Regions from separate parts of the Parabacteroides sp. AF39-10AC genome, predicted to be linked through region 2. Evidence: riboswitches for the same ligand, from Rfam matches in the RefSeq annotation. Region 2 holds a riboswitch; each other region holds the start of a gene.

Region 1 (11,361 bases), on a different contig from region 2:
TACCCGGAGCTACAGCCGTAACTTTACCCGTTTGATCAACTGTCGCAACAGCAGTATTCTTAGAAGACCATACCGCACCCGTTAAAGAAGCATAAGCAGATTGTACAGACGCAACTAATTGATAGGTTCCACTTCCACTCAAAGAAATAGCTTTCTTATTAAGCCAAATGATAGGAGTTGCCGCTACTAAATTATCACCCGGTTCTGTTCCCGATGTCGTTCCCATAAAACTATTCCAGCTCCAAGCATCCCAAGTACCATTCTGGACTTTTCGGCTTGATGCCCCGTATCCGGAATAAGAGAAATCTTGAGTATAGGAATCACGAACGAAATAACTCCAATAACCGGAATACCAACCAGCGAACCAGTGGTTAGTTGCCGTAGCCGTAGCCACCCAATAGTCATAATCATAAGCAGGATAACTTGTTCCATTTGAACCAAATGGATGATAAATAACACCTGATGATTTTCCTTGGTTTATAGCAGTTCTTGCAAGTGTTGCCGCATTATCTGGATAAGTATAACTAACATGAGCTTTAGCGCTGTCTAACTGAAAAGATATTTGCATTGAAGTCGCTCTTGGTTCACAGTATCCAATGCCATTAATCGTATAACCCATTGAACCTGTATATTGAACCAATCCAACCAAACGGGGATCAGCTTTCATCACAGACTCAAATAGGCTCAATCCAGAAATGGTATCTACATCAGCAGACCATCGATATCCCCATACCATATTATCGGGTACGGTTTTATCAGTGTCATGCCAAGTCAAAACTATAGCCGCACGGTTTTCACCATCACCTACCCAGAAATCAATACTGTCAAAAGAAAAAGTACGGTTACTCCTTGCGGACATCAAAGCCGCTTTCTGTTTTTCCGCCGGTAAATCCGAACGTAACACACCTTGTACCATACGCTGTGCGCTGATACTTCCCGCCATTAAGATTAATGCGAGAAAAAGATAAAGCTTTTTCATGCTCATCAATGTTTAATTTGTTAATACATTATTTATTTAACAACGATCGTCTTGCTCATCCGATCATTATCTTTTACCACTACTATAATATAAGCACCTCTTGAATATTGGATTGGATGAGACTCGTTAATTCCCGATATCTTAAAAAGATCCAATATAGCGCCATTCATATTTACAATATAGCAAGAATAACCTTCCAGATTATTCAAATGCAATCGACCTTCATAGTAATAAATCATCGCTTCACCAACACCGATAGCCTCATTACCCACCGGACCGGATGTGGAGAATGGCTCACTATAGAATGTTCCTAATATCTCTTGCCTACCATCACCTTCCTTGATAGCTGTAACTTTTACGATATATTCTGAACTTCCATCTAATTCAGGAATAGAGACCTTGATCTTTTCTTGTTCCCCAGAACGAAGCTCACTCATCAAGCCAGTAAGGATATTACCCTCTGCATCAACCGTGTAAACACCAAATAATACAGGTATCCCATTTACGTACTTATAAATAAACACCTCGTAGAAAGTAGCCTCCGGAACTTTCGGAAATGTTAATATAGCCGTGGAATCTTTTACTTCAACCACGGGATTTTCCAAATTCGGATCTATTACCGTTACTTCACAAGTAGCGGTATAACCACCTTCATCTGTTGTCACCGTAATTGTAGCTACACCGGCGATACCGGCCTTAACCGTACCGTCGTTAGTTACTGTGGCTACCGTGGCATCCGAAGAACTCCAAGTTACTGATTTATTAATCGCATTGGATGGAGATACCACCGCTGCTAATACAGCCTCCTCACCTTTATTCAAAGACAAAGAAGACGCATTTAGGCTAACACCCGTAACATTTGCCCCCGGTTTTTCCAGTTCCGCAGAAACAATCACTTTACAAGTAGCTGTATAGCCTCCATCAAGGGTTGTTACCGTGATCGTAGCAGTTCCTTCCTCATATGCGGAAACATTGCCATCTTCATCGACTTCCGCAACCAATCGATTATCACTTGACCAGTTTACAGTTTTTGTTTTAGCATTTTCCGGAAGAACTGTCGCTATTAATTGAGCAGAACGCCCTATTAGCAACTCCAGCCGATCTTGATTTAAAGAAACACCTGTCACTTTTATAATACCCTTTCCCACTGACAATGTGCACGTCGCAACAAACCCACCAGTATCAGTCTTCACTCGAATTGCCGTTTCACCGTCAGCTAATGCTTGGATCTCTCCTGTTTTAGAATTAACTGTCGCAACATTTTCATCACTGCTAGTCCATGTCACACTTTTTTCCACATCCGGCTTTGTTGGATCAGTTTGTACTTCATAAGATAAAGTGAAATGCTCACCAATAGCCGCTACTCTTTGAGAAGACTCTAAAGTCACACCCCAAACCCCTAAGCTCTTATCAGTCACATGGATTTGAACAGAATCTTTAAAACCGCCATCTATCGCCTCAAACACAACTCCTGTTGTCCCAACCTTTGATGGTTTATAACCTCCGTTCAATCCTGAGGGATCCGGTTTTACATAAGTAATAATATCCTCATCTTCGATAACCACTTCAGGAAGCATTGTACTAGAAGCGCAAGACGAATTCATTGGATAATAATTAAATTTAAATTTAGAGCGCAAATCATAAACCTGTCCATCATTTATATCCCATAATATATCTTTAGGTTCTACACTAAAGGATTCTAGAGGTATTTCTCCTTGTACATAAACCATACACGTGTCAGACGCTTGACCATCTTCCGATGTTGCTATGATTGTATGCTTAGACATATTGCGACATTGAAATAAACCATTTTCATCAATATAAGTAGAACCACTCCATTTTACCGAAGAGAAACTAACATCATCAGGATAAACTTTTGCGGTGAACTGAAACCTTTCATTTTGTCCCACTTTCACAATTCTATCTGGTACAAGAATTGTTAATCTGGCAGCAGCAACTTTTGCAACAGTTATCTGACATTCTGTAGAAGCCAAACCATTTTCAAGATATACTTCAATATTTGCTTTCCCTTCTTTATGGGCCGTAACCAATCCTCCATCATCAACAGAAGCTATCGTTTCATCCGATGAAACATATAAGACTTTTACAGGTTCTACGTCTCCCCACTCTATTTGAGGTTTTAACTGAAAAGTTTCATCGGTTTTCATAAACAATGAACTTTTTTCCAATTCGAACTTAGTTAAATCATTTGCACTACACAGAAGACAAGAGATTTCACTCGTTTCCCCTGTCTGCGAGTCCTGGACTGTCGCTATAAGTGTTCCTGTCCCTTGAGTATCATCATAACAGTTCAAAACTAAATTCTCACCGTCAAAACTGTCAAATCCCCAACGATCCGCTAAATCTCCTTCAACTCTAGCATCTATAATATCAATATAATCAGGCTTAGCTGGTTTAAAAACAACAGGAATTTCCAAAAACCACTCTCCGGCACCATCATTATAATTATATTTTACAGTCTTATTTTTAAAGGCCGCACCTTCATACTCAAACGAACAAGAAAGTTGACACGAAGCTAAAGCATCACTGCCCGCAGCTGAAACAGTAATAGTCACTTCACCACTACCCTTTGCTTGTATCACTCCTGCATTACTAACAGAAAAAACAGTTTCATCACTAGAAGACCATTTCAAATCCTTCGAACTGGCATTGTCCGGCCTAACAATAGCGGAAAGCTGTAGCTTGTCATTCAGGTTCATCGTTATGACATCTTCTGGCAGCAACTCTCCTGAAGATGCGAATCGCAATTCTATTTTTTCGACAGGTATAAATGTTTCTACCGTTACCTTACGTTTAGTTACAGACAAAGTTTCTCCGGTTATTTCCGATTTAATTGTCGCAATAATTTCAGCGACACCAGCAGAATGAGCAGTAACATTCGCATAATATGCCGTTCCTTCCACCGTTACGATATTTTCATCGGATGAAGTCCACTCTATCTTTTCTCCTAATTCTATTCTATTATCTACAGGAGTCAGCACTCTTTCTTTTGTTTCTCCAACATATAATTCTACAGAAGATTCCTTTAATGTCATTGCTGGACGCTTGACAGTAACAGAACATTTCGCAGAAAGTGTCGGGCGTATCTTACTCTTCGCTGTAATTATCGCAGTACCATAAGTGACACCAATGACAGTACCATCTTCCGAAACCCTCACAATTTCAGGATGAGAACTACTCCATTCTATTGTCTCTTCCGCTAATCCTGTAACAGCCAATGTTAAAGTTTTTTCTTTTCCTTCCAGTGTCACCTCTTTTTCATTAAACTCAAAAGGAGCTACTGTTGAAGTTGTCAACTTTACGACAACTTGTTTATTTACGATCTTACCATTTGAGTTAAACTCAAAATTAAGTTGAATTTCTTTCACTTCTTGGATACTCTCCACGATCGGAGCAATAGTCAACGTGTTATTTATCACCTCCGCACTAATTAGTTCCGGATTCGGATTCACAATCGTAGTAACAACCGCTGAAATCATATTATCACCATCTTCTATAATCTCATCCATTGATTTACTATACTTCGTATTTTCAGCGGAAAACGTAATTTCGCTAGGTAAACCGTCTGTGATTGTCGGAGCCATGTTATCCGGGAACACAGGCAAAGCAGGGAACCAATAATTCACTTTCTCATAAGGATAGCGACCTACCATTGTTCCGTTCGTATCCCCTCTTCCGTCTGTTTTAATTACCGCTAATTCATGTTCCGGGTTTAAGAATTCATGATAAAGGAAACAATACATATTATCATCCACCGGATCAATACGGAATCCCGTACCATAAAGACGCCAATCTCCTTTATCTAGCTTTGTAAAGTCGAATACTTGATAAAAAGAATCCTTATCTATGTCATAACAGAAAATCTTATATCCCGTGAACCAACTACCGGAGCCTTGTCCTTTCCAATAGATCTTATTCTCTTTCGTACTGGCACAGAAACCATCGGCGGTCCATGCATACCAAGAGTTGGGAATCTCCTCAATACCATCCGTTGTTGGTATATCTACCTTTTGCGTTGTTAACGTATATGGATTCACTTTCCACATATAAGGCATTGTCGCTCCGGTACCAGTTAACTCGAATGTCACGCTAGCCCATAAATTACCATCTTTAGAAAGCACGATAGAGCCCAAGCCATGATTACTATCCTCCTCGGGCTTCAATATCATATTGATAACTTTATCTTCTTTCGGATCGATCACCAACAATCCTTTCGTTTGATGTACCGCAAATACATATTTTCCAACACGGATCATGGTTCCAATCTGTGAATGATACAAATCGCTGGAAGAAATTCCCGTCGTTCCTCCGATTGCGCTGGCCTCGATAGACATCTGGTTTTCATCATATTTTCCGGTCTTTTCATCGTATCCTGTATGAAAAACATAAATACCATTACTCGTTCCGATATAACCTTTCGTCAGATCCACTCCTAAAAAAGAACGTCCATCAGCTCCTGCGCTGTTGATCGTCTGAAATTCCTTCTTCACTTGCATCGTTTTCGCGTCAATTACCGCTAAGCGACTTCCCTCTACAGATGCCGCACCATCTTTTGATTGCTTGGACACGATATACAACAAATCCCCATAAATCGTACCGAACTGGCTCGTACATCCCAATTCATGTCCCGGATTCTCTCTTTGGAACGCGTTATATGTCCAAGTCCCATCATCCGACAGGAAGTTCACCGAACTGTTTTGGTGCCCGTACCAATCTTCGTTTACGATAAAGGTACCTTTCGTGTAATCCACGCTTTCATTGGATCGAAGCATCGAGGCTCGTGCCTGCGAACCGGGTAATTCAGGTAATTGCAATTTCTGTTTCTCTATCGGATTCAGATCCCGCGAACCGGTTTGGCCTACTACCAACAGAGCCGATAGCAAACAGACCATACTTAAGTAAAGTGTTCGTCTCATGTTAATAAATTTAATTATTGAGTAATATGAATTTTAAATGTCTTTTTATCGCCATCCTTTTCGCCTATCAGTAGATAATTCCCGGATGGAAGAGATATTGGATGAAGTTCCTCCCGAACTTGAATCACAAAACGTTCCAACATTTTCCCGTTTATCTGCATTAAATAGATTTGATATCCGGCTAAATGCTCAAAGCGCAACGCTCCATTCTGATAGGAAACCTTTGGGATAACGGGAGCCATAGTCTCATTGCTCACCGGATCAGAAGATTTTTCTACCATATAGGTATCGATCACGTCCAAGCCATTCATGACTTGGATCTCTATCCGATAAGCGTCATCCCTCCCTAGGTTCTTCAGTGGGACGGATATAGTGCCGGAAGTAGCCCGTAAGCCTTTCGTCAGTAGTTCAGTAATGATATTGCCTTCCGCATCCGCTACGTAAGTGCCTATCTTTTTATAACTTCCATTCTCATATCTGTAGACACGAACCTCATAGGAGGTGGCTTCCTCCACTTTAGGGAATGAGATAACCGCCCCGGTCCCTTCAAAATCGATCTCAGGAGTAACCGTCTCCGTTACCGTCACCTCGCAAACAGCGGTATATCCGCCATCTACCGATCGGGCTGTTATTTTCACCACACCGGGCTTGGCACCTGTTACGACCCCATCTTCTACCGTTGCTATACCTGTATCGGAACTACTCCAAGTAACCTGCTTATTATCAGCGTTTACAGGAGAGATACTAGCTGCAAGGATTGCATTTGCTCCTGCTTGTAAACGCAAAGAAGACTTATTGAGAGAAATGGATGTTACGTGTATCACCGGGATCTCGGGTTCATCCCCTCCACCTCCAGAGGGTATTGTCGCTGCGACAAAGACATCTCCGGGCTGAGTTCCTTCTGATGTATTCATATTTCCATTCCAACTCCACGCATCCCAACAACCATCCGTCAATACACGGCTTGTAGCACCTAAACCTGAATAACTAAAATTCGAGGTTTGACTACTTCTCACAAAATAACTCCAATAACCATAATACCAACCGGCTTGCCAATGAATGCCATTGCTACAACTCCAATGGTCATAGTCATAAGATGGATATCCATATCTTTCCGCATTTATCGGGTGATAGATAACCCCGGTTTGTACGCCTTGTCGAATAGCCGCCGCTACGTCCCCCGCCGGATTTTCAGGAAAACCAGTCTGCCCCAACAAAGGATTCGTAATGGGAGGTTCAAATTTGAAAGCATTATTCGGTTCATTCTTGGCCACATCCAAATCATATCGGACGTCCAGATTATCCCCATATCCAATACCATCGATCGTATAACCCATCCAACCCGTATATTGGGTTAATAAAAGAAGTTTCTGATCGGCCTTCGCTATCGCCACGATCATATCGTGTCCGGTAGCCTCGCCATCCCAGCGATATCCCCAAACCATAGCATCCGGTCGATTCCCATCATGCCATTCGATCACTAAAGCGGCTCTCTTGCTGCCGCTTCCTACCCAAAACTGGATGTCGTCAAAAGAAAAGCTGGCGTCAGCCCTTAACTGGGACTTTGTTTTCGCCAGCACATTCGGAGCCGAGGGATGTGGTTGCCCTTGAACCAATCCTTGCGCCGAAAGACCTACTACACACAAAGCCATTACAAAGAAAAGAGATAGAATTTTTCTCATAAGCTTTTATATTAAATGTAAAACTCCAAAAAACGATCAAGAGGGAATATAAAAGAAAGATCAAATAATCATGAATATTTCCATAGTCCGGGAGGTACTAAGTCACGATTCACCCGATCAATCCTTCATGTAAAGCAATATTCACTTCGTATATTTCCCCTTTTTGAATCCTACGCTAAACCCCGGTAGCGTAAAATCGCGGCGGTTATCCGGCATTGGCAGGTCTTCTGACTTACTCCACTTTAGAACTTCCTTCCCGTTCCTTCCGGAAACAGTGGCAATGAGTTGATGTCTAAAGCTTTTTTGGAGCTTACAGCAGCGGGACTGTCCAGGTTTCTCACCTGATTCCCTTTTAATCGCCGTACCCTGAATAAAGTAGGCGAACCAATACGGCAGCAAATTTATAAAAAACAATTCAAAATATACACAATATTATTAAATGCTTTTTTTTGACTATACTGCATATTGTATAAATTAAAAAATAAGGACGAGGGAAATACCGACTACTATCCATAAAAAATGCGGTTACTATCAATAGTAATCCGATTTAATATAGATACCCACATGATCAGTTCGGATGAAAACAGGGGAGATCGATGAGCGTGCTACCGCCAGAGGATTGTCGGAAGCACTAGAGAAATTACGGATCGAAAAGTTTAGCCCTTCCGAGAAATTTATATCTAGTTGTAGAGACGTAATATGCCGCATTAGGGCCCGGTCTCTGAGCTGGATGAAAATTGACTCATACCGAAAAATCATCGAAATAAATCGATAGGTTCTTATTCCTGCCGATAAAACAGTTTTTCATTATCCAACTATTTTCCTTAGGATTCATCATTATAATCGTTTTTCTTTCCGGGAGCAGGTATAAATTGTTTTCGCAATATATAATGAAAGGAATATCAGATATATTGGTTACCTCCAAACACGTATTCCTCATTCGCTTAACCCGGATACAGGCCTTGACCAATGGGGCCAAGTATTTTTCTTCTCCCGCGATTTTCCCATCGAATAACGCGGCCGTACGACCGGCGAACAATGCCTCCCGTATCCCTTTCTCACTTCTTTCTTCCGAGAATACCAGCGTCAGGGGACGTAGTCCTTTCCTGTATATCCCGGAAAGAACACAATGAGCGTCGCTACTTGCCATAAACGCTTTCTTAAAACCGGAACACCATTCTAATGCAATCGGGTAAAAGTCCTTGTAAGACATGACTTCTATACCATCGATCATGTTCTCTTGAATCAGTTTTTCATGTATGGGATATAAAGTGGCCTTATGATTCGGCCAGCCGGGATGATTCCACACAATAAATGCCCCTTGCCTTTTTGCCTCGGCAATAGATTCCACAGGATTTTCTTTCTCCATAAGATTGACATCTTGTACAAACAAGGCGTTTAGGTGTCCCAAGGGCTTGGAACGTGTTATTTCCGCTCCGGGAATCACGATAAAGTCCATGTCGTCAGCGGCTTTTTTAGCGATTTTGTAAGATTCGTTTAAATCTCCTTTCAAAATAACCTTGTTGATCCGGTGCTCGATATGGTCAGTAATCGCTATCGCATCCAATCCCTCCTGCCAAGCCTCATATATCCGGGCATCGGGCCATACCAAGCCGTCGGAGAATACCGTATGGGTATGAAAGTCACATTTTAACGTCTCGTAATTACTGAATCCCGGAATCTCGATCCGGTCTCTTATAAACAAGTGATCGATATGCGTTAGCTCGTAAACATCCTCTTCCTCAGAGGTTTCGTCCGGCAATGCGGGAACTATGAATCTTTTCATGCTTAAAATTGCTCAATAACGGGGTACTAAGATAGAAATAAACAACAAAATTTTCTCATAAGCTAATTAATTTAAAATGTCATTCATATCACATTGTTATAACGATAGGAAGGAGAGCCTTTTGACTCTCCTTCACCTTGTTTCGATATTACTTGATTACGAACTTCCTCGTTATCCGATCATTGCCATTGATGGCAGTGATGATATAAGATCCTTTGGAAAAACTCATCAAACGGCTCTCATTCAAATCGGTCACCTCAAAAGCATCCAATACCGTACCGTTGAATCCTACGATATAGCAACGATAGCCTTCCAGATTATTCAAATGCAGATAGCCGGCGTAATAATAGATACGGGCCTCACCCGCACCTATCGTCTCATTGCTGACCGTCCCGGAAGAGGTAGAGAACGGTTCACTATAGAATGTGCCTACCACCTCTTTCTTTCCGTCTTTCTCTTTAACAGCCGTAATTTTCACGATATAATCAGAATCTTCATCCAAATCCCGCAAGGATATAGCGATCTTATCCGGAGTACCTAAACGCAGATCGCTTCGCAAGCTGGTGAGGATATTCCCGTCCGCATCCATCGTGTAAACACCAAACAATACGGGAACCTCATTCACATATTTGTATACGGAGACCTCATAGAAGGTAGCCTCTGGCACTTTCGGGAAGGTCAGCGTAGCCGTGGAATCAGCGGCCTCAACCACAGGTTTATCCAAGTCTGGGTCGGTTACCGTAACCTCGCAAGTGGCCGTATAACCACCGTCATCCGTTGTTACGGTTATCGTAACGACACCGGCAATTCCGGCGGTAACCGTACCATCGTCGGCTACAGAAGCAACAGTAATATCCGAGCTACTCCATGACACGGATTTATTTTCCGCATTTGAAGGAGTGACAATCGCAGCTAAAACAGCCGTCTCGCCCTTATCTAAAGACAAAGAAGAAGCATTTAAAGAAACCCCTGTAACTGAAGAGGAAGGAGCCTCCGTAACCGGAACTACCGTGACATCACAATAGGCAGGAATATCTCCGTAATTCGTATATACCCAAATGCGAGTAGAACCTCCTGAAATAGCGATCACTACACCGTCCACAACGGTAGCGATCTCCTTATTATCACTTTTCCAATAAACTGTTTGATCCACTTCTTCCGGATTCTCTACGGTTGGTTTTACTTTAACTGTCGGAGTTAACGTTATCGTACGACCTAGTTCTATCGTAGCTTGATTCTTATTCAACGTTACAGTATCTATATCACATACGACATGGACTAAACAAGAATCGACAAACTTGCCATTTTCCATATTCGCATAGACCCAAGTAGAGCCCGCCTTTTCTCCACGAATACGTCCATCATAATAAATATATAATATATCTTCATCAGCGGCCGTTATATCGGGCATTGTCTGAGATGCGTCATCAGGCGCATAAATCCATTCTAAGCGACCAGACTTCGAGATATCGATTGTCATCTCATGCTGTTTTAATTCAAAAGATTCCACATGGATTGAATCAACGATTATTACGCAAGTATCGGTTATTCCTCCGTATTTTGAAGTAACGACGACATTTGATTTACCCGGACGAACGAAAGAAACCTTGCCATCGCTAGACACGCGCACGGGGCTCATACTGGTAGACTTCCATGTCAGTTCTTGGAATGTAGCATCCCCCGGATTAATAGTTGCGGTCAATTGAGCGAAAGTGTTCGGTTTCTGGCAAATCGTATCTTTATCCAATTGGATGCTCGTTACAGGAATCTCAACCGCAACTTTACAAGTCGCTTTTACATCCGCACCACTTAACGGAGACACCGTAATGATTGCCTCACCATATTTTTTTGCGGTCAATACACCATTCTTATCAACCGTAACAACATCCGGCGTATCAGAAACATACTTCATTGGTACGGCACCTATCGAATCTGGTGTTGTCGTTATCGTCAATTGCTGCGTGTTACCCGGTTTCA
Region 2 (11,361 bases):
CCCATAACTTCCAAGAACTCTCGCTATACATCGGGACAACGGTATTCACCCCTAATCACCAAATCAGTTATAAGCTGGAAGGTGTATCCGCCGATTGGTCTTCTTGGCAGAAAGACGGCAAAATTACCTTCTTACAACTTCCGGAAGGAACTTATGAGCTAAGGGTACGTAAATATGTAACCCGGGGTCCGTTTCCCGAGATCACGATGCAAATCACGGTGCGCCCTCCTTGGTATAATACCGTATGGGCCTATTTGATCTACGTCGCTTTGATATGGTTCGCCATTCAAGAAGGGCTTCGGTATCATTTAAGGAACTTGCGAAAAAAAGAACAAGAAATGTTGGAGGCTGAACGACAAGCCGAACAGCAAAGGCTTCAACAAATGAAAAGCGAGATGCTGGAAACGGAGTTGCAAAACAAAAACAATGAGCTTACTCTCCAGACAACAGCTTTGGTAAAAAGAAACGAGGCAATCCAAGCTTTGTTGGAAGAACTGGATAAACAGAAAGAGACATTGGGTGACCGATATCCCAATAAGTTATATACCCGTTTACGTTCCTTGATCGAATCTACCTTGAACGATCAAGCGGATTGGGTGCAGTTCGAGACCTATTTTAATAGCGCCCACCAGAATTTCATGGATCGTTTACGCCAGCAATACGCAGATATAACGGCAGGCGATTTGCGCATTTGTTGTTTACTCCGCATGAACCTTTCCACGAAGGAAATCGCGTCGTTAATGAATGTATCCGTACGAGCTATCGAGCTAAGAAGATACCGCTTAAGAAAGCGATTAGCCCTTGATGGGGATACGAATCTTGTCGATTTCTTAATGAACTACTAAAAATATTTTCTAGAATATGCTTAATATATAATATTCTACATAACAGCATATTAAACGCACATAGAAAGAGATTGAGAAAGTCTTGTAGTAGTCTTATCCAATAAAAAAATCATTTGCGCAAGTCGTGTAGTAGTCATTTTCATGGCTACCGTAATTTATTATGTTTCCTTTGCCGGCGAATAAAATCTTAAATTCTTTCGACATGATGAAACACGAACTGGAGAAACAATTAGATGCGCTAGAAAAGAAAGGTGTCGACAGACGACATTTCTTTAAGTTATTAGCGGCGACAGGACTGATCGCGGGAGTTAATACCGGAAAAGCAAACGCTTTTTCAAGCAGCGCAAAAGGTAAAATCGTTATTATCGGTGGAGGAGCCGCTGGTATCAGTATGGCTGCCCGATTAAAACATTGGCTTGATGAACCGGATATCACCCTGATTGACCCCAGCGATCGTCAGTTTTATCAACCGGGATTCACTCTGATCGCCTCAGGTGTGTACCAACCGGAAGATGTTTGGAAGAAGCAAGAGGATTGTATGCCTAGCGGTATAAAATGGATAAAGGACTCGGTCGCCGCGGTTGATCCCGTATGGAATCAAGTAACGACCAAAAGTAACGGAAAGATTCCATACGACTTTTTAGTACTGACCCCGGGATTACAATGTAACTGGGAAAAAGTAGAGGGTATTACCCACGATACCTTGGGACAAGGAAACGCAAACTCTATTTACGATTTCGAAGGAGCCCAAAAGACATGGAAAGCTCTTCAAGAATTCGCGAAAAAAGGAGGCAAAGGTATTTATACCGATACCTATACAAAACATAAATGTGGCGGCGCCCCCAAAAAGATCTGTTTATTATCCGAGCATTACGCAAGGAAACAAGGGACACGCGACAAACTGCAATTGAATTATTTTACCGCATCGAAGGAACTATACGATATCCCGTATTTCACACCTCGCTTGCTAGAAATATATAATGAACGTAACATACCTATTAACTTGAATGTACGTGTAAAAGGTGTAGACACATCCGCGAAGCAAGTACATTTTGAGAAGATAGAGACAAAAGGCGAAGAAAAGATCGTAACGCCGTTCGTAGAGGATTACGATTTCTTACACTTCACCCCGCCTATGTCCGCTCCTGATTTCGTTCGTGATGCCGGATTAGGTTGGACAGAAGGTAAATTGGCCGCGGACGCATGGGTAATGGTCGATAAAGAGACCTTGGTACATAAGAAATACCAGAACATCGTTTCTCTGGGTGATGTAGCCGGTATCCCGACCAGTAAAACATCTGCCGCTATCCGTAAGCAAGTACCTATCGCCGCCAAGAACCTGATCGCGCTCATGGAAGGCAAAGAGCCGACCGAGAAATACAACGGTTATGCCGCTTGCCCGATCGTCACGGATTACGGTCATGTGTTGCTTTGTGAGTTTGACTACGAAAAGAAACCAGACATTTCATTCCCATTCTCGATGATCGATACATCAAAAGAGCAATGGCTTGCTTGGATCTTAAAGGTATATATTTTAAAACCGATGTATTTCAACGGAATGCTTAACGGTTACGCATAATATGAATAAAAAAAATCTATGAAATAAAACTCCCTATAATTTCGAATGCCAAACTACAAAGCCCCGGGTTTCAGTTGTACGAAACCGGGGTTTTTGATTTTTAACGAGTAGCCTTTTCCACTAAATAGACGATCGATTTATAGGATATCCCACTATTCATCGTCAAACCGATCTCGCACGTACGGCTATTGCTATATCCTTCCGTCGCCCCATGCAAATTCGGTTTCAAGTAATGAAGACCGGAAGCGTTTAGTTCCGGATAGAAGAAACCACGATCGCCCGCCCAACCGCAACAAGTAACTTGAGCGGGAGAGACCACCCGGTTCGCGCATAAGCCCGCCAGTTCCACCAGCTTGTCTTGTACTCCCATCTTCGTTGTACTACAAGTAGAGTGTACCGCTACCGTAACCGGCAACTTAGTAAAGTTCAGACGATCACGCATAAAGTCATAGATAAACTCCACAGGTTCATATAATCGTAAACGTTTATCCAAGGTTTCCCTCATATGCAGCAAGCAAGGGCTCATGTCACACAAAATAGGCAAGCGACCGTTATCGCTCGCCCGCAAAAGAGCCTCATTCAATTCCTCCGCCTTCTGCGCCGCTTGCTTCCGGAACCCTTTACTGCTAAAAGCCATGCCGCAACAAAGCTTACTTAGATTCTCAGGATAACGAATCGTAAAGTCCGCTCTTGTCAATAAAGCGATTATTTGTTCCGTTACACTTACAAAATCCACATCTTCATAATCAGCTGAAGCTCCCATCGTACGGGTAATACAAGACGGGAAATAAACCATTTCCATCCCATTCTCTACACCCGTCAGTTCCTTGAACTTTGACGCGCCAGAAGGTGTATGCCGAGTCCAAAGCGGGAATTTATGAGCGGAAGCCCTAAACAAGAAAGAGGCAAATCTCTCGAATGCGTTATACCCCACCAGCTTTGAAAGCACATGGGGCAGCTTAAGCAAAGGACGAAGCATACCCGTTACGGTTCCCATATTCCCGGCGATGCCCGAAGCGATAGCATTCGCCAAGACACCATTCTCTTTCCACCGTAACTCTTTGATCAATAAACCGGTATTAATGCCAACCGGACATGCCGTAGCACATAGGCCATCGGTAGCGCAGGTAGCGTTACCTTTATAGTTAAAGGCTTTCTTGAGTTCTTTATATCGCTTAGAGTTTGTTTCCCCCTGTTCCGCCAAAGCCGATAATTCCCTATAGATCACGATACGTTGCCGGGGTGTCAATGTCACATGCCTTGACGGACATTGTATCTCACAAAAACCACACTCGATGCATTTATCGATCAGCTCATTCGCCAACGGTATTTGCTTTAAGTTCTTTATAAACACATCCGGGTCCCGATTTAAAAGGACACCCGGATTTAATATATTTTCCGGGTCAAAGAGCCTTTTGATCTTCCACATCAACTCATAAATCTCCTCACCCCATTCATCTTTAACAAATGGAGCCATATTTCGTCCCGTGCCATGCTCCGCTTTCAAGCTACCGTCGTAGTAAAGTACCACATCTACAAGGCTACGCATAAAAGAAGCGTAATGATCGATACCTTCCTGTGCGTTTATATCCGGAAAAATCGTGAAATGAACGTTTCCATCCAATAAATGTCCCCACATCACCGCATTTCCGTATCCATAATCCGACAAGACCCCACGCACTTGTTCCAAAGCCTCTCCTAAAACCTCTTCCCGGAAAGCGATATCTTCAATAATAGATACCGTACCCCGTGGCCGTCTTCCCGCAGCGGAAGTAAATAAACCGTTTCGTACCCGCCAATAAGTAGCGTAAAGCTTCGGATCGGTCGTAAATGATACCGGATATAAGGTCTGTATATCTGCTAGCCGCTCCTCTATATCCCGGAATTGGATTTGAAGTTCTTCTTCCGAATTAGAAGACGTGTCGATCAGCAACGCTACCGCATCCTCGGGTAAAGAATGTAATATCTCCGGCATCCCCGGTTCATCCTCTACCGCATGTAAGGCGTTTCTATCCATCAACTCGGCGGCGGACACTTTGCATTGGCGTAACGGGGCTATGGCTCTGCACGCCTCCATCAAAGAGGGGAAATAAATCAAGGCGGAAGCTTTTAAAGCCTCATCGGGGACTGTCTCGAAAGTAACCGAAGAAATAAACCCTAAGGTTCCTTCCGAGCCAACCATTAAATGCATGAGTATATCGTATGGATCGGTATAATCCAAGAAAGAGTTCATTCCATAACCGCATGTATTCTTCAACTCATATTTAGATAGAATCCGGTCTTCCATGTCCGGATTCAACAAGATCTCCAAACGGAAATTCATCAACTTCTCCAATAAGCCTATATGCGTTTGCATGAAATCCCTGCGACTCGCTAACGAAGAAGTATCCAAAAAGGCTCCATCCGCAAAGATAATCTCCATATCCCGGACCGTATTATAGGAGTTATGGATAATACCATAGCTAGAACCACTCGAGTTATTCGCTACGATCCCGCCGATACGTGCGGATTTGATGGAGGCAGGGCTAGGCCCTAGCTTACGGCCATAAGGTTTCAACCAGCGGTTCGCCTCTTCTCCAGTTATACCACAAGGGAATTTAGCCAAACTCCCATCTCCTGAAATCTTAACCTTTCCATAGTCAGGACTGATTTCCATCAATACAGAATCTGTAATAGTCTGGCCGGATAAAGAGGTCCCCCCAGCTTTAAAGGTTACAGATTTACCAGTCTTCTCACATTCAGCAAGAACACGTTTTACATCTTGCTCACGACTCACGATTTCAACTCGTTTGGGATTCAACCTGTAAATCCCGGCATCTGTTCCCTTCGCTAATGTAGTTAAAGCATCAGCATATACCTTTTTTATCTTCATAGTCTAATACCTTTATTTGTCTAGAAACGACATTTCAACAAAGATATGAAACCTTTAAGACAATCAGGGCATTTCTCTAAAATAACGGGGAGAATACCCGAATACTAGCTCCGGATGGAAAATCCAGATTAAATCTTTCAATAAATATTCCGGATGTATAGGGAATTCCTCGTAATAAGGAACTGCACCTGTATTACAGGTATAAATCCGTTTTTTTTTAAAAGCGTCGAAATTCTCGTAAGGAGTATATTCGGAGCGTAAATCGTTATAGGTCATCTCAGAAGACTGATTATATTTAACAAGCCAAATATCCGCATGGATCGCTTTATCAAACACGGTCTCAAACGCTAAGGGGGTACTTCCGGCACCCGGTAAATCCTTAAACATATAATCAGCTCCGGCGTCCTCGATAAGATGAGCCATATAACTATCTCCGGATGGTACATACCACGAAGAGCCGAACTTTTTCTCCGACAAAACAGTAGGACGATTATCTATATTTGCGGTTAAGTCCTTTAGAGACAAATAGGCTTGCTCTGTTTCTTTAAATATAGAATCGGCCATCTCTTCCTTTCCGAATAGCAAACCATAAAAGCGAATCCACTCCGTACGCCCCAAAGGAAATGCCTCCATATAGTCGGCTCCTTCGATAATGGGTATCCCTATCTTCTCGACAGGCCCATAACTACTGTTCTGGAATGGGGAAGCTATCACGAGTTCCGCGCCGATCTCTATCATTTTCTCTATATTCGGAGAGGTAGCCTCACCTAAATCAGCGATTCTTCCGGCCTGTATACCCTCTTGTATGGCAGGAGTATCCATATAACGAGGCTCACAAACGCCTATAACCTTATCGGTTTCGTGCAGTTGATCAATAATAGCCGCATGGACAGAAGTATAAATCACAATATCTTTTACCGGGACCTTCACGATCGTCCCTTTGGGTAATCCGCCGGGAACCGACTTTGTCCGGTCTACCAATAAATAGCGTTGAAGCAGACGGGTGCTATCCCACGGATCACGAACTTCCACCATTATATAGGTATCAAAGCGCTGAACCGTGAAACCTTGGGCATATTGAATACTATCAGAGGAAAGAGCTTCCTTGGAAGAAGTTTGCTTTCCGGATGGCGTACATGCCACCATCCAGAAAGCGAACCCTAAGAGAATCAGTAATCGCATTAGATATTATCTTTTTGAGCGAGGACTACTTTCATGGGATTTAAACCGGCCTCAAACTTCTTGAACAATTTACCGTCACCTCCGAAACAATAGATATCGCCATTATTCTTATAATCAGACTCTGCGACATAGACATTTCCACCCACGGCACTGATTGAATAAGGGGATTGTATTGAGGTTCCATCTGTAATAAAGCTCGTTCCCGCAGATTGGCTCTTTGTATCAAATGTTAAAAATGCAGGGCTAGACATTCCCCATTGCGCATAGAACAGAAATAGCTTGCCATCCTCATAGGCCATCTCCGTTGCGTTTGGACAATTCGTAAGGGAAGTAACCTCATAAGTCTCCGTATTTATCTTTTGTACCGTATTGGGTATATCCGCATAGTTACCCATAGAAACCACATATACATTTCCTTGCTCATCCGCCTGTATCCGTGTGGGATTCAATACTACATCCAACTTCTTTATCTCTGTAAAAGTAGACAGATCAACCACTGATACCGTTTTATCATACCCAACCTCGGTACTGTAATCCATACCTCCGGAGTTTGAGACAAACAATTTATTAGAAGATACCGCCAATTGTTCCGGATTCCGTCCGACCTTTACTTTCGCCTCAACCTCCAAGGATGCGGTATCCAAACGAGCGACATATCCATTATAATAGCTAATATAGACTTTTCCACCCTCTGATACCATATAACGGGGCTGCCCCTCTGTCTTGACTTGCTTAATGGATTTTGCCTTCAGATCTGTCACTTCTATCGTAGACTCTCCATATACCGCGATATACATCTTATCGCCATACACGATCATATCCTGTGCCGTATCTCCCAGCCCCCTGCCATTTTGAGCCAAGAAATAATCGGGGACAACCTCATCCTTTTCTATGTCGTACATATATAAAGAAGAGTTGTTATTTCCCATATTGCCCGAATTCAAGAAATATAAAGCCATGAAAGAACTATCCTTCACAAAATCAATAACTCTTACGGAAGCATAAACAGAAGACTCACCTTCCGCATTTGCGGCTATAACTAATAAATAGCCTATATTTACGACATCCGTAATAGCATATGAATGTGTTCCAACTTCTACCTCCGCAATTTTCATATCTTTAGCGGTTCCATCAGAGGAACCATAAATCACGTACTTTGTTACATTGTCAACAGAAGACGGAGCTGTCCAATTTAAGGTTCCGCTAACTTTTAAAGCTTCCGGATTCTCATCCGTAAAACTGACATTAGTTACAGATACATTTGGTATGTTCAGTGAAGGCTCATTGTCATCATCACAGCTGACAAACGAGAAAGACATCAATGCACACAAGGCAGAGACACAAACTAAATTCTTCTTTTTCATTACTTTACTTTTATAGTTTACTAATAGGATAAACAAATACTTAAACGCCAAGAACGGCCCGGCATGGGATAATACTGAATAACATCATAATTCACGTTCGCAAGATTTAACAATTCACCTTGCAAACGCAAACCGAAATATCGAAAACGAAAATCTCGATTTATAGAAATACTCTGTTCTATATAAGAATCAATCCTGTTCCGATCTATATTTTGCGGCAATGCATAACGATCACCAACCGCAGTCAGTATATAAGAGACATTTACCCATGGATTTTCCAAGGTTACGGAAACCGTGCCAGAATGACGAGGTGTATAAGGAATCTGATCCTTATAATTCTTAGCTTCCGGATCTGTCACATCAACCGCGTATTGAAAAGAATAAGTGGAAGCCAAAAGCAAGCTCATTCGTAAGGGCAATCGGAATTGTGTAGATAAATTTACATCTACCCCTTTAATATCCACTTCGCCCATATTCATCATCTTCCAAACATACATGGTAGGTAAAGCCACGATCTTATCTTTCACCGTATTATAATATCCATCCGCCGAAATACTGAAATGCCGCAGCCAATCCCCACAGGAAGAACTCCATGTTACCCCTACATTATATTGGGAAGTTTCTTCCGGTTTCAAATTTGTATTTCCCATACGGAGGTAATACAAGTCCGTAAATGTAGGAACCCGGAATATATCTTTGTAAGAGGCACGTATCCGCAAAGTACTTTCCGAGAATGGCCGCCAAGACAAACTTACAGCCGGGGATAAACGCCTCTTATCATCCGGTTTTTCCCCTTGCTCCACTTTATCAGTGATATATGTTCCCAATAAACTAGCGGTAGCCGTGAATCGACTGTTCTTATATTGCACCGCTAGTACTGATTGAGAGGCCATTCGCTTTGGATTAGGGCCGTTCACAAAATTATTGTCCAGCATAGAGCGAGTTAAATCCGTAGTCAACGTCGCCGATACATACTTTATAGGAGTATACAGCAAACCTACAGAGCCATAATACTCATTCTGTGTATTCAAATCGACTTGTTCGCCCGCAGCATATTTATCATTTATATCTAAATAACGAGTAAAAGCATAATTATACTTAGCCATGGCCCGTAGCGTAAATTTCTCATTAAGAACATTCTTATACCCCGATTGCACGAAAAAGTTATTATCCCATAATCGTTCAGAAGTGTTCTTGTTATATAAATTAACAGAACCGGGAAGCCCCCGCTCCGAATCAAAATAGTACGCCTTAAAGGAAAGTTCGCCTCCCCTTCCAAAATCGCCGAATAGATTACCTTCCAAATGGAAAGAATGGATATCGCTATTTCTTCGCTTCTCTCTCGTTTCCAATTCCCCATTAATTAATGTATAGGGATATTGTCCATCCGCACGCACGAAATCACCATGTAAGGATGCGCTCCAACGCTTTCCTAATTTTTGATCATAATGCAGCACAGGATTAAAAAGCCCGAAGGAACCTCCCTTAACCTTAAGATAAGTATGAAACGATTTGTCTTTAAACGTGGGCTTTCCGGTTTGTATATTCAAGGCGCCTGCCGAAGCATACACCCTTGCCGTTTGGAAAATGTCATCCGACTGCCCGATTGACAAGGAAACCATCTCCACATTATCCAACGAGAAACGGCTGATATCGACTTGCCCGCTTTGCGCGTCCGTAATCGTCACCCCATCGTAACTGACGGCGGTATGCTTCGCCCCCAAGCTACGTACCGAGACCGTTTTCAATCCTCCGATCCCCCCATAATCCTGTACCGTAACTCCCGAGAAGCGTTTCACGGCCTCGGATAGGTCTTGTACTCCCAAGCGATCGATTCCCGCCCGGTCCATAATTTGCAAAGGCGTACCTTCACGGGTGACCGACGGACGTACCTTCTCCACCACTTCCACCCCGGAAAGCTCGTGATAGGCCGTCGTATCGATCTGTTGACCGTAAGCGACACCCAAAGAGAATAACCATGCGCTAAAAACGCATAGGCATCTTATAAGATATAAATCTCGCATAGCAACATTTAGATTTACCAACGTCTTCACCCGAAACGTCGCATAACAAAATCATGGCAGGTTTTCTGGCTCGTCCACCCTCTGTCGGCTACCTTCCCGCCTATCCGATAGGCAGTGGCAACAAGATTTGCCGGGGCTCCAAGGACTTACAGCTACGGGTACAGCTCCGGACTCGCACCGGATTCCCTTTTACTGATTATTATCGGAATCGATAACATCTACACCTTGATTGGCCGCAAAGATACATGTTTACTTTTTGATTAGCAACAAAAAAGCCCCCCGGCGAATCACTTCGGCGGAAGGCTAGGGAGTTTACACTTTTCTAAACATTACTAACAACAAAATATTTATTCTATGTATAAAAGAATAATATCATTAACTGTGCGGTCAACACACGCAAAAACATGGTCAATGGATAAACCGTCGCATATCCAACCGCCGGCGCATCATTTCCTGCCGCCATATTGGAATAGGCTAACGCAGGAGGATCGGTCGTACTTCCCGCAATCAATCCCATCAACGTAAAATAATTCAGTTTATAAAAATACCTTCCCACACAACCGATAATCAGTAGAGGCAATAACGTTATTATAAAACCATAACCGATCCAAGCTACACCACCCTTATTGACTATCGTATCGACAAAACCTTCACCCGCACTCAATCCCACGCAGGCGAGAAACAACGTGATTCCTAATTCCCTCAATAGTAAATTAGAACTTTGCGTGGTATAAGTAACCAATTTATAACGATAACCGAACCGGCTTATCAATATCGCAACGATCAACGGACCTCCCGCTAATCCTAATTTCACCGGTTGAGGAATACCCGGAAAACTAATAGGAAGACTTCCCACGATAATACCCAAAACTATACCAACAAAAATAGTCACCAAATTAGGTTCATTCAAGCGTTTCATTGAATTACCCAGCGTCTCGGCAACTTTCTCCACCGCCAATTCACTACCGACCACTGTCACCCGGTCGCCTATTTGCAAGACCAGATTAGGAGTAGCTACCAACTCCAGCCCCGCACGATTGATCCGAGTCACGTTAATTCCATGTAAACGGCGTAACTGCAAAGCCCCTAATTGCTTACCGTTGATTTCAGACCGGGTAACCAAAATACGCCGGCTGATAAACTGGCTTTCCGCCGGAATCCATTGCTTACGATCCATCTGTATTTCTTGACCGATAAAAGTCTTTATCGCCTCCACGTCATGCTCTGCGGTAATAACAAAAATCTTATCATCCCCATTCAATACCGTGTTCCCCGCCACGATCTCTATCCGATTCGTATCGTTACGTAAAATACGGGAAATAACAAATTCACGGTGTTCCAACAATTTAGATAGCTCACTTACGCTACGACCAAAAATCGCCGGATTCTTCACCACCAAAGAGATAGGTACAGCCTCTCCTCCCGATTCCGTATCCGTCTCTTCTTCCAATTGTTCCGTCTCCTTCGCAAAAGAGATACGGAAAACATAACGGAT
Region 3 (11,361 bases), on a different contig from region 2:
GGGAACTCGAGCTATAAAGGTTCTCAATATTTTTCCTTCCATTGTCATTAAATAAAAATGATATCCATCCAAATGCTCCAAAGACAATGTCCCATTTTGATAAATTACCCGACTACCACTTGCGGATAAATATTCATTACTTACTGGATTCGATATTTTTTCTACTGTATAGGTATCTATTATATCCAATCCATTCAGCACCTGTATCTCTATCGTATAAACACCGTCTATGTCTAAATTTTTCAATGGAACCAAAATTTTCCCAGAAGAGCCTTGTAAGCTCACCGCTCTTAATTCTGTGATTATATTACCTTCGGCATCGATTACATAAGTAGCGATTCTTTTATGACCACTATCCTCATTTCTATAAACACGAACTTCATAAGAGGTGGCTTCCTCTACTTTCGGAAAAGTTAAAACAGCATCAAGACCATTGAAATCTATTTCCGGAATAACAACTTCCGTTATCGTTACCTCGCAAACAGCGGTATATCCGCCATCTACCGATTGGGCTGTTATTTTCACCACACCGGGCTTGACACCTGTTACGACCCCATCTTCTACGGTTGCTATGCCTGTATCGGAACTACTCCAAGTAACCTGCTTATTATCAGCGTTTACAGGAGAGATACCAGCTACAAGGGTTGCGTTTGCTCCTGCTTGTAAACGCAAAGAAGACTTATTGAGAGAAATGGATGTTACGTGTATCACTGGGATCTCGGGTTCATCCCCTCCACCTCCAGAAGGTATTGTCGCAGCGACAAAGACATCCCCGGGCTGAGTTCCTTCTGATGTATTCATATTCCCATTCCAACTCCACACATCCCAACAACCATCCGTTAATACACGGCTTGTCGCACCTAAACCAGAATAACTAAAATTCGAGGTTTGACTACTTCTCACAAAATAACTCCAATAACCATAATACCAACCGGCTTGCCAATGAATGCCATTGCTACAACTCCAATAGTCATAGTCATAAGATGGATATCCATATCTTTCCGCATTTATCGGGTGATAAATAACTCCTGTTTGAACCCCTTGCCGAATGGCGGCCGCAACATCCTCTGCCGGATGCTCAGGGTGAGAAGTTTGTCCCAACAGCGGATTTGTGATAGGAGGTTCAAATTTAAACGCATTTTTAGGCTCAGACTTCGCTCCCTCTAGATCATAAGAAATATTAAGTATACTCTCACCATACCCGATTCCATCGATCGTATATCCCATCCAGCCGGTGTATTGGGTGAGCAATACCAATCGCGGATCTGCTTGAGCAATCGCCACGATCATATCATGTCCGGTAGCCTCGCCATCCCAGCGATATCCCCAAACCATGGCATCCGGGCGATTCCCATCATGCCATTCAATCACTAAAGCGGCTTTATTGCTACCATTACCAACCCAATATTGGATGTCATCGAAAGTAAAACTGGCATCAGCTCTTAATTGAGACTCCTGCTTTGTTGAGATATTCCTTGCGAAAGGATGCGGTTGACCTTGAACCAATACCTGCGCATAGGCTCCCACTACGTAAAAAGCCATTACAAAGAAAAAAGATAAAAACTTTCTCATAAGCATAATATTAATGTAAAACTCCAAAAAACAAATACACTGAATGATATAAAAGGACATGGCTTTAACAGGCTAACACAAAATAAATCGTCCATAGTTCCCCACGAACTACGGCATAACTTACCCTATCCAAATTACCTCTTTAGAGCAATGTTCTTTGTATTCCATATTTGAATCATACGCTAAACCCCGGTAGCGTAAAATCGCGGCGGTTATCCGGCATTGGCAGGTCTTCTGACTTACTCCACTTTAGAACTTCCTTCCCGTTCCTTCCGGAAACAGTGGCAATGAGTTGATGTCTAAAGCTTTTTTGGAGCTTACAGCAGCGGGACTGTCCAGGTTTCTCACCTGATTCCCTTTTAATCGCCGTACCCTGAATAAAGTAGGCGAACCAATACGTTGGCAAATTTATAAAAAACAATTCAAATTATCGACAAATTCACAAAATGCTTTCTTCCCCCAACCATCACTGATCATTCATGGGTATTCGCGACCCTCAAAATACATATTTGTAGGTATTGCCGAGACTAATAAGATATCGGATATTTGCTTTCGTTATCAAACTATAAAAACAAATAGAAATGAAGACTATAGGAATATTCTACGGCTCGTCTACAGGAACGACGGAAGGGATCGCGAAACGTATCGCGGAGAAGCTGGGTGTGGAAGACAAAGATATTCATGACGTATCTAACGCTTCTCCCGCTGATGTGGCGCCTTATGAAATCTTGTTATTAGGCTGTTCCACTTGGGGCGCCGGAGATTTGCAAGATGATTGGGATAGTTATCTAGGGAAACTGAAAAAGCTGGACTTAAGTGAGAAAACCGTCGCATTATTCGGTTGCGGAGACTCAGCCTCTTTTAGCGACACTTTCTGTGACGCCATCGGCACGATCTATTCCGACCTGCGAAATACAGGTTGCAAATTCATTGGCGCTGTAGATGCTTCGGGATATTCATTTGACAGTTCCACCGCCTGCATAAACGGTATGTTCGTCGGACTTCCTCTGGATGAAATGAACGAGGACGATCAAACGGAAGGGCGGATCGACCAGTGGTTGGCATCTATAAGGAAAGAAGGAATTGAATAGACGCACACTTTTACATACATAACTGTTTAACCTTAATATTGCAACGTTTGCGTATTCAACTAGATTGGTTTAGATTTATGAAGAGGTATGTGGCTCAAACATACCTCTTTCTTTTCATCTCAGTTTCCTGAATTGTTTCTTTATCCAAAAATAATAGCCGGTTATCGCGAAGATCGTCCCCAACAAGGAAACTAAGCAAGTCAATATACGGGTAGTCATTCCCCCCCACGAGCCGACGTGTACGGAATAAATCCATCCTCTTATCTTCCCCGATTTCGGGAGATCTTTATATAATTGGACTTCCGTAATCTCACCCGTTGCAGGATCAAAGGAGTAACGGTCGCTTCCTCTTGTATTTCCATAACGGGCCGTAGAAACCGTAGCGGAGCCATCTTGGATCGTGATTGAGTTAAAGTCCGGATAATGGCTTTTCAATGCCGATAACACCTCAGCCCATTGTGTGTAATCCGTCTTTTTCTTCGCAGGTTTCCTCGCGCCGGAAGAAGCTGGAGCATGATGCGCTTGAGGCGGGTTTGCACTAATACCGAAGACACTATAAAAGGCATTTCGATACCAGCCAAACGACCATGTTAATCCGGTTAACGCTAAGATAAGCAGGAGCGATGCCGCATAGAATCCCCCGGAGACATGTAAATCATAGAAGAAACGGAACCAACCAGCCTTGGTCTTTACTTTCAACCGGTTTCTCAATACTTTTTTATTACGGGGATACCAGATAACAATTCCACTCATAATAATAATCGCCAAGACCAAAGTCGCATAGCCAACTATTGATTTTCCCCAAGAAAAACTTCCATCCCGTTTATACTCATCAAGTAACCAACGATGAAGACGCATCATTTTCAGGAAAAAACCTTGTCCGTCATCCATCCCGGTCACCTCCCCGGTGTAGGGATCAATAAAACCCGCGGCCTTTTTCCCCGGTAATACCAGTTGATAAGTTCGTCTCGGGTCAGACGATACCCGAATACCGTTTATTCGAACCGAATCGGGTAATTGTTGGCGCGCCGATTCTATCAAGGCGGCAGGCGAGAGAGGTTCCCCTTTTACTTCCTTTACAAAATAACGGGAAGGGTAGCCTAATTCTAATATCTCTGTCTCAAAGACGAGAATCGCCCCGGTCAGGCAGACAATCGCAATAATAATGCCAAAAGGTATCGATAGCCATAAATGTACTTTCGCAAAGAATTTTCTCATTTTCCGAATAATTGTTTAATCCCGTCATATATACCCGGAACCGCTACCGTTCCATGGTTCTCGTCGGGAAATGATTTACTAAAGAAACGCAGGTTCTCCGCTTGCGGTAAAAGCTCCGAAAGAAGATAACTCACTTTGTCAAGATGAATGTCCACCCGGTCCGTCCTTTTTTTAGACGCGACACCGATATACAGGCTTTTCCCTTTAAAATCCCGGCCTGCAACCAAAGCCTCCGCCTCCCGGACCAACCGCCCCTGATCCCACCACAAACTAGGGTCGACCGCTAGATAGGTATCAAATAATTCCGTATGACGAAGAAACGTATTCAAGGTGAAAAGCCCCGCATACGAATGACCGATAAGCATATTCCAGCCGTTCGTGCGATAGGCACTATCGATAGCAGGGCGAAGTTCTTCCGTAAGAAACTTACTGAAAGCCTCACTTCCCCCTCCTTGCGGAATCGCATCTATGGAGATTTTACCATCCCGTCCGGCGGCTGAAGCGGTAGGCGTAAAATCACGTGTCCGATCCGTATTTAATACCCCGACAATAATACAGGGAGGTAGATATTTACCTCTACCGGATGCCAACGTTTTCCTTATGCCTACCAGCGAATGAAAGAAAGAATCTCCATCTAGCAGGTAAACAACCGGATAGCGTTGTTTCGTATCCATATTATAATGCTCCGGCAGGTGTATCCAATAACTCCGGTCTTCTTGCAATACGGTAGAGTACAAAACCAGTTCCTTTCCTATACAAATATCCTCCTGGCTCCGCAGGGTTAGCGGGAGCAGGAGGAATATTAAAAGAATGTGAGTCCGACTCATACTTGCTTATTACTCTTGAGCGGCAGTCAATTTACCTACACCACTGATTTGCTCTGCCTCAACGGTAAGACCTTTTGTTGCGGTAGCTGTCTTCGGATCGATACGATACACGGCAGGTTGACTTCCATCGGTAGTCGTAACCGCCATATAAGCGATACCATCCTCCGAGAACGGAGTATTGCCAAATCCGGAAATAACATCCGTGGAAGGCAGCCCCTTCACGTAAGTAAGACTCTTATCCTCTCCTTTATAAATAGCCAACTCTTTCGCGGCGAATCCGGATTCAGTCAACGGACGATCATACATCAACAACAAGAAATAATCTTCCGTGATATGCCAACAACGCAAGAATGCCTTACCACCCGTCTGTGCCTCCAAATTACAATAATAATCAGGATCAAACCCCTCCGCGTTAGCCTTAATACGAACTACACCGGCCGGCAAAGTCGTTTTCTGTACCTCCGCGGTCATCGTCTTGGCATAGCTGGGCGAGAACACATACACATCGCCGTTGTCTGCCGTCCAAATGGTCTGGTAGTATTGAGAACGGTTACGTCCGCAAGCATAACTGATCTTATCCGTCTTTATCAGTTTCGGGTTCTCGAATTTCTCGTTCGCATAAATAGCGACCCAAGCCTCGTTCGGATATTGCGTCCATTGCAATTCCCCTTTTTCGTAAGCGCCACTACCGCTTCCTCCGGATTCAGTCTTTACCAGCTCCGGGTATTTAACATATTTACCTCCCTCCGCTTTCACGCCGTACTTACTCAATCCCATCGGGATAGCCGCGGAATAGATCCGGCCGTTCGCTTGGAGAATACCCGCTAACGTAACAAACTCGCCATTTCCCAAATAATTCTCCGACAAGATCGTATTCGTGTTTGTCGTAAACGTCTCTTTGGCCACATCCAGATAAGAGAGCAAGAAACCTTTAGGCAGATAACCATTCTCGTCCGCATATTCCTCACCCAGATCACCGGTAGAAGATGTAATGATATAGTCACCGTAGATACCATAAGAAGTAAACCGCTTGATCTCGTAAGTATTATCACGCTCCTTAACCTTGCCTTCCGTATTCAGTACGTATGAAGAAGTAACACCGGCATTTCCTTGATTGTAAACCAAACGATACAAATATTTATCCTTATAGAAGATCCATTGCGTACCGCTTTCCGTAGTGAGTCCGTTGTTTTTAGCGGAGATAGAGCCATCACCCAGCGTATCGGCTGTCAACAAGTAATTCGCGTCACCGACAGAAGCGGCAACTACATAGCTCGAAACCGCCTCCGAGGTCGATCCTCCGCCATTTCCATTCCCGTTGCCTCCGTTATCCGGGTTTACAGGATCGTCGTCACTACAAGAAGTAAATACCCCCCCAACCAATAACGCGGCGGCAAGACCTGTCATTAAATAATTCTTCTTCATGTTGTTTTAATCTATTATGTTTTGAATTAATTATTGATAAATAAAAGATAGTCACACTTTAAATTAATTACCGAAATAAACCCTCACCTTACCATAGAAAGCCCTGCCAGCCTTCTGCAAGCTGAAGTTATCGTATAATTTCTCGTTCGTGAGATTCCTGCACTCGAAAGAGATATTGTAACGCCCGTTCTGTATACCATAAGAGAGTGTCAGGTTATGCGAGAATTGAGTTGGTACCACAAATTCGGATTCACTGCCTACTGCCTCCGAATACAGCGGGAAACTATGCATATATAAATTATCGTAAGTGACACTTAGCGTATTGCCTTTCTTCCACAAATTACGCCAGTAGAAGGTCACATCCGAGTTGGCAAACTGATAAGGAAGATTCGGCATACGTGCGCCATATGTCAAGCTCTCTTGGTTCGTCCCGCTGGTAACCGTCTTCACGTTATCCCTTACATTCATCTGCGTAAAGTTTCCTCCTACGCTTACCCAGTTAGCGAAACCGTAGCGAACCGAGATATTGTAACCCTTGGTCTCTACACGACCATGATTCACATAGGTAGCGCCATATTTACCGCCGCTCAAATCCGATATATTCCGTTGGATATAATCTTTCGTATTTCGGTAGATCAATCCGCCTTCCACATATACGGAATGCTTACCGAATGTCTCGTTGTAGCTTAAATTCAGATTCACGTTATCGCTGTTCTCCGGTCTCAAGGAAATATCGCCGGTCTCAAGGTCCTCATCGCCAAACATCTCCTCATTGGTCGGCAGGCGATAGGCTTTCTCATAGGACAATTTCGCTTGCAAGCTTTTCAAGATAAAGTAAGTTCCCGCGGCCCCATATCCCATCGCGCTTACCGAATTGGTCGTACGTATATAGTCATCTTGAGCCGAGGAAGTAGCGACAGGCCCCGCGATAAACTGGTTGTAATATTTACCGAACACAGACAAGTTCCAATGTTCCGTCGGCATCAAGCGATACGAAAGACCGCTGATATTTTTACGGGTTTCCTTCGGGATAGCGTTCGCTTCCGAGTCCTCGTTCAAAAGAGACTGATTCGAACGCCGGAACGCGTTGATCACGTGATTGAACGTGAACGTATGCGCCTTACCGATACGGTAGTTAGCTGTTAAGGTTCCGTTCCAGTTATTATTATCCGACCGGGTGTTCTGATAAGATTGCTCACCGGGCATCCGGAGCGGACGCATCTCGCCACGCCAATTATATTCATAGGAAGAGGTATCTACATTGTTCGTCATGTTCTTATTATAATTCGCCGTCAATACCACATCCAAGCCCCTAACGAAGAAATCACGCTTGCGATAGTCCAACGACGGCATGATCGAGTATCCCTTCCGATATTTGCCGCCAAACACCACTTCTTGGCGTACGCCCGTCTGTATATCTTTATACATATGTGAATAGGTAAACCCAAACATCAAACGATCCGCCCATTTCTTATCCACGAAACCTATTTTCCCGATAACAGCCTCGTTATGATACGTATCATGAAAACGCTTCACATGCTCGATCTTTTTCTTATTGATCGCTCCGGTCGTAAAGTCCTTCACCGGAGTATCCACATAGTAATTATTATCCGAATAATTATGGAAAACGTTGATCTCATACGTGAGTCCGCTCCGGAAAGTTTGTCCGAAGTTCACATAAGATTTATGCGTATTGAAAGACCCGTATGAATAAGAAGCATCCAAAAACCATTTGTTCCGGTTCTTCTTGGTGATGATATTGATAACACCTCCGATAGCGTCTGTTCCGAAACCCACCGGTACCACACCCTTATAGACCTCTATACGCTCGGCATAATTCACCGGAATGTTATTCAGTCCGAAAGAACTGCCGACACCTTCTTGCGGAACCCCATCGATAAAGATCTTGATATGCTTGCCGGTAAATCCATCCATCATCAGTTGCATATCCGAGCCGACACCGCCGGACTCCCGGATCTTCATTCCGGGCGCTTGAGCCAAGGCTTCACTCAAGTTCTGGGTTGAATTTTGCAAGGCTTTCGTATCGAGGGCCACGGCATTGAACGCAGAACGCTTGAGCCGGGTCACGCCATTAGAAACGACAACCACCTCATCCAACTCCGTAGCTTGAGGGCTGATTACCACATTCATCTTCGTCCGTTCCCCACGCATCAGTTTCACGGGTTTCTCTACCGTCTTATATCCGATAGCCGATACTACTAATGTATATTCTCCCGCGGGAGCTTGAAGATGATAGATACCTTCCTCATTCGTAGTCCCGCCGTAATTCGTACCTTTTAGATAAACGGTAGCGAAATCCACGGTTGTTTTTTCCGTGGACAGGACTTTACCCGATATCATTGTTTTATGTTGAGAAAAAGCCGAGATGGAAATAAGCAACAGTAAAAAGGAGAGGAAAAGCCCTCTGATTTTCTTCATCATCATTTAATCAATTATGTTATTTAAAACGTTGCAAAGTTACGATCAGAGACTACAGCCCCACAATACCTAAGAATGGGTAAAATCACATTAAAAATCCACGGAGGTATACCAAACAATCCCCTTATTCAGGTAATTGGATGTATGGAGTAAGTTCGTAAAATTGAGTTATGTCAAATTTTAAATCTATTTAAACCCAATCGCAAGTTTTTGAGAGACATTTTCTTAATAAACTTCAAAAAGGTTAACTATATTTGCGAGAAACAGATGTTTAATTTTAATTCTTTATCACCATGACAGACAGAAGAACATTTTTGAGAAACATTTCATTACTTACTTTAGGGGGCATAGCCAGCCAAAAAGTAATGGCTTCAAATCCCACCAGATCCATACCCGCCACGGATGCGATATCCTCGGCAACCGCCGGGAAAAAGATGGGATTGCAAACCTATTCGCTCGGACAGGAGTTACTGCAAGATATGCCTAACGGATTGAACCGATTGGCAAAAGCGGGATATACCGATCTGGAGATTTTCGGATATAGGGAAGACACTGGTAAATTCGGTGATTATAATCCTAAAAATACGACATTCATCGCCTCCAAGGATTATAAGAAAATGGTGGATGATGCCGGTTTGAGAATCAGTAGCTCACACCTGACCCCTTCTCTTCGTGAGTACACGAAAGAGAATATGCCCAAATTCGACGAGTTCTGGAAAAAGGCAACCGATATCCATGCCGAGCTAGGTGTTAGTTGTATGGTACAACCGAGTTTACCCCGTATCGAAAACGAGGATGACGCCAAAGTAGTATCGGAGATCTTCAACCGTGCCGGAGAGATCACGAAGAAAGCCGGAATCCTATGGGGTTACCATAATCATAGCAATGAGTTCAAACGGGTATTGAAAGCCGGCGAGAAACCGGAACAGAACCCGAATCCGTGGGCACCTCCTAAAGGTACTTATATCGAGGAGTTATTCCTAAAAAATACCGATCCGGATAAGGTTATGTTCGAGTTGGATGTATATTGGGCCGTTATGGGGCAGCAAGATCCCGTGGAATGGATGGAGAATTATCCGAATCGTTTTAAGTTATTGCACATCAAGGATCGTTGGATCATCGGTGATTCCGGTATGATGAATTTCCCGAATATATTCAAAAAAGCGTACGAGATCGGTATCCTCGGCTACTACGTGGAACTGGAAGGCGACAAGAAAGGCCGTACTCAGTTCGAGGGTGTAGAGAAGAGCGCCGCCTATTTGCAAGCCGCTCCGTTCGTTAAATAAAACATCCCGATTTATCCCATAAAAAAGGCAGTGTTTCCGCAGGGCGATCATACGCTTGGGAACACTGTCTTTTTGTTTATTTTGCCTTCAAAAAAACACGTACGTCTTTTTTCGGAAACACGTACGTGTTTTTCACGAAACACGTACATGTTTTTTCAAAGGGCATTACATGATTAAAAGCTCATCTTTACACCGGCAAAATAACTTCTCGGGCTAGCCGGGCCATAGATATAGGAGGAATCCCGGTTCTTACCTTGATCAAAGTCGGATTGGTAAGCGTTGAACAGATTCTGCACGCCTCCATTTACTTCTAGTTTCAGCTCTTTGTAAAGCGGGAACTCATACGCAAGCTTGATATTCATATCAAAGAAATCCGGAGTCTCCACCGCCTTATCCAAAGGTATATATCCCGCCAAGTGCTGCACCAACATACTTCCCGTATAAGTTCCCGACAGGGAAGCCGTGAAACGTTTGATAGGCGTAAGGGTAGCCGTAAAATAACCATAGGTATCCGGCGTACGGAACATCCTTGTCTCGGCTGGTACATTCTCGTCATCGCTCCATTTCTCGGCCTCTTTATAACGGCTTCGCTGGAAAGTAGCGCCCGCTTGCAAAGATAGCCATGAAGTTAGCACCGACTTCCCTTCCAAGGTTAATCCCATCACTTTCGCCCCGGAACCGTTACGACGTTCCTTAATCAGATTGCCTTGCTCATCTTTCCCGATATCTTCCAAGACAAACACATCACTTAAGCTGGTGTAAAAACCTTCCACCAAGAAGTTCAACTGGATACCATTCTTAAAACGATGGTAAAAATCGACCGAAGCACTCAAGCTCCGCGATTTCTCCTCGGATAAATCTTTCGCACGTTGGATCATAGCGACCTCTCCGCCGACCGCCGAGATATGCATATCCTCATCGAACGCTTGCGGGGCACGGAAACCACTGGAATAACTAGCCCGGATATTGATATCTTCCGTCGGGTTAAAACGGATATTCGCACGAGGGCTGAATATTATATGATCCATCATATTATGTTTATCCAAACGACCGCCAATCAAGAAGCTCCATCGCTTATTTTTCCACTCATTCTGCAAAAATGCGCTCTCGATATGCACCTTCTGATTCGTAAAGCGATTATACCCGATCATCTCGTCTTTCAAATGATCGAAACTATACTCCAAACCGGCAGTCAAATCCGATGGCATAAATAAGAATTTATCAAAACTATAAGCATATTGCGTACCGGCCATAACCGTCAGGTCCGTAGTCTTGCCGTAAGCGTTCGGATCTTGATTCGTCCCGTAATAACTATCCCGGTCTGTATTCTGGGCAGAAGTGAAAACACTCCATTTATGTTTGTAATCCTTGGAGAAAAGATCGAATTTCAGACCTCCTCCATCAATCGAATGCTCCAACTGTTCGGCGATATCCGCTTCATGAGGTGGACGATCCAACAGATTTCCTCCCCTGCGGTATTCATTCATATGATGATACTCGAAT

The links. A riboswitch is a leader RNA that binds a small molecule or an ion and turns the genes downstream of it on or off. The one in region 2 is predicted to bind cobalamin.
Region 1: it holds a riboswitch for cobalamin, as region 2 does, so the genes downstream of both, DW033_RS09210 (Ig-like domain-containing protein) here and DW033_RS18480 (TonB-dependent siderophore receptor) in region 2, are expected to answer to the same signal.
Region 3: it holds a riboswitch for cobalamin, as region 2 does, so the genes downstream of both, DW033_RS09230 (Ig-like domain-containing protein) here and DW033_RS18480 (TonB-dependent siderophore receptor) in region 2, are expected to answer to the same signal.

The regions. Positions count from the first base shown of each region.
Region 1 is NZ_QTLP01000008.1:25,124-36,484, forward strand. It holds gene DW033_RS09200 (Ig-like domain-containing protein) at 1-979, opposite strand, end outside; gene DW033_RS09205 (DUF5074 domain-containing protein) at 1,012-5,916, opposite strand; gene DW033_RS09210 (Ig-like domain-containing protein) at 5,931-7,598, opposite strand; cobalamin riboswitch at 7,798-8,002, opposite strand; gene DW033_RS09220 (PHP domain-containing protein) at 8,341-9,384, opposite strand; gene DW033_RS09225 (DUF5074 domain-containing protein) at 9,533-11,361, opposite strand, start outside.
Region 2 is NZ_QTLP01000024.1:9,578-20,938, reverse strand. It holds gene DW033_RS18505 (transcriptional regulator) at 1-845, shown strand, start outside; gene DW033_RS18500 (NAD(P)/FAD-dependent oxidoreductase) at 1,048-2,424, shown strand; gene DW033_RS18495 (FAD-binding and (Fe-S)-binding domain-containing protein) at 2,525-5,296, opposite strand; gene DW033_RS18490 (ABC transporter substrate-binding protein) at 5,360-6,478, opposite strand; gene DW033_RS18485 (DUF5074 domain-containing protein) at 6,478-7,842, opposite strand; gene DW033_RS18480 (TonB-dependent siderophore receptor) at 7,863-9,866, opposite strand; cobalamin riboswitch at 9,904-10,109, opposite strand; gene DW033_RS18475 (putative transporter) at 10,219-11,361, opposite strand, start outside.
Region 3 is NZ_QTLP01000008.1:38,858-50,218, forward strand. It holds gene DW033_RS09230 (Ig-like domain-containing protein) at 1-1,572, opposite strand, end outside; cobalamin riboswitch at 1,779-1,983, opposite strand; gene fldA (flavodoxin FldA) at 2,154-2,663, shown strand; gene DW033_RS09240 (PepSY domain-containing protein) at 2,778-3,881, opposite strand; gene DW033_RS09245 (alpha/beta hydrolase) at 3,878-4,708, opposite strand; gene DW033_RS09250 (DUF4374 domain-containing protein) at 4,718-6,133, opposite strand; gene DW033_RS09255 (TonB-dependent receptor) at 6,197-8,578, opposite strand; gene DW033_RS09260 (sugar phosphate isomerase/epimerase) at 8,866-9,858, shown strand; gene DW033_RS09265 (TonB-dependent receptor) at 10,032-11,361, opposite strand, start outside.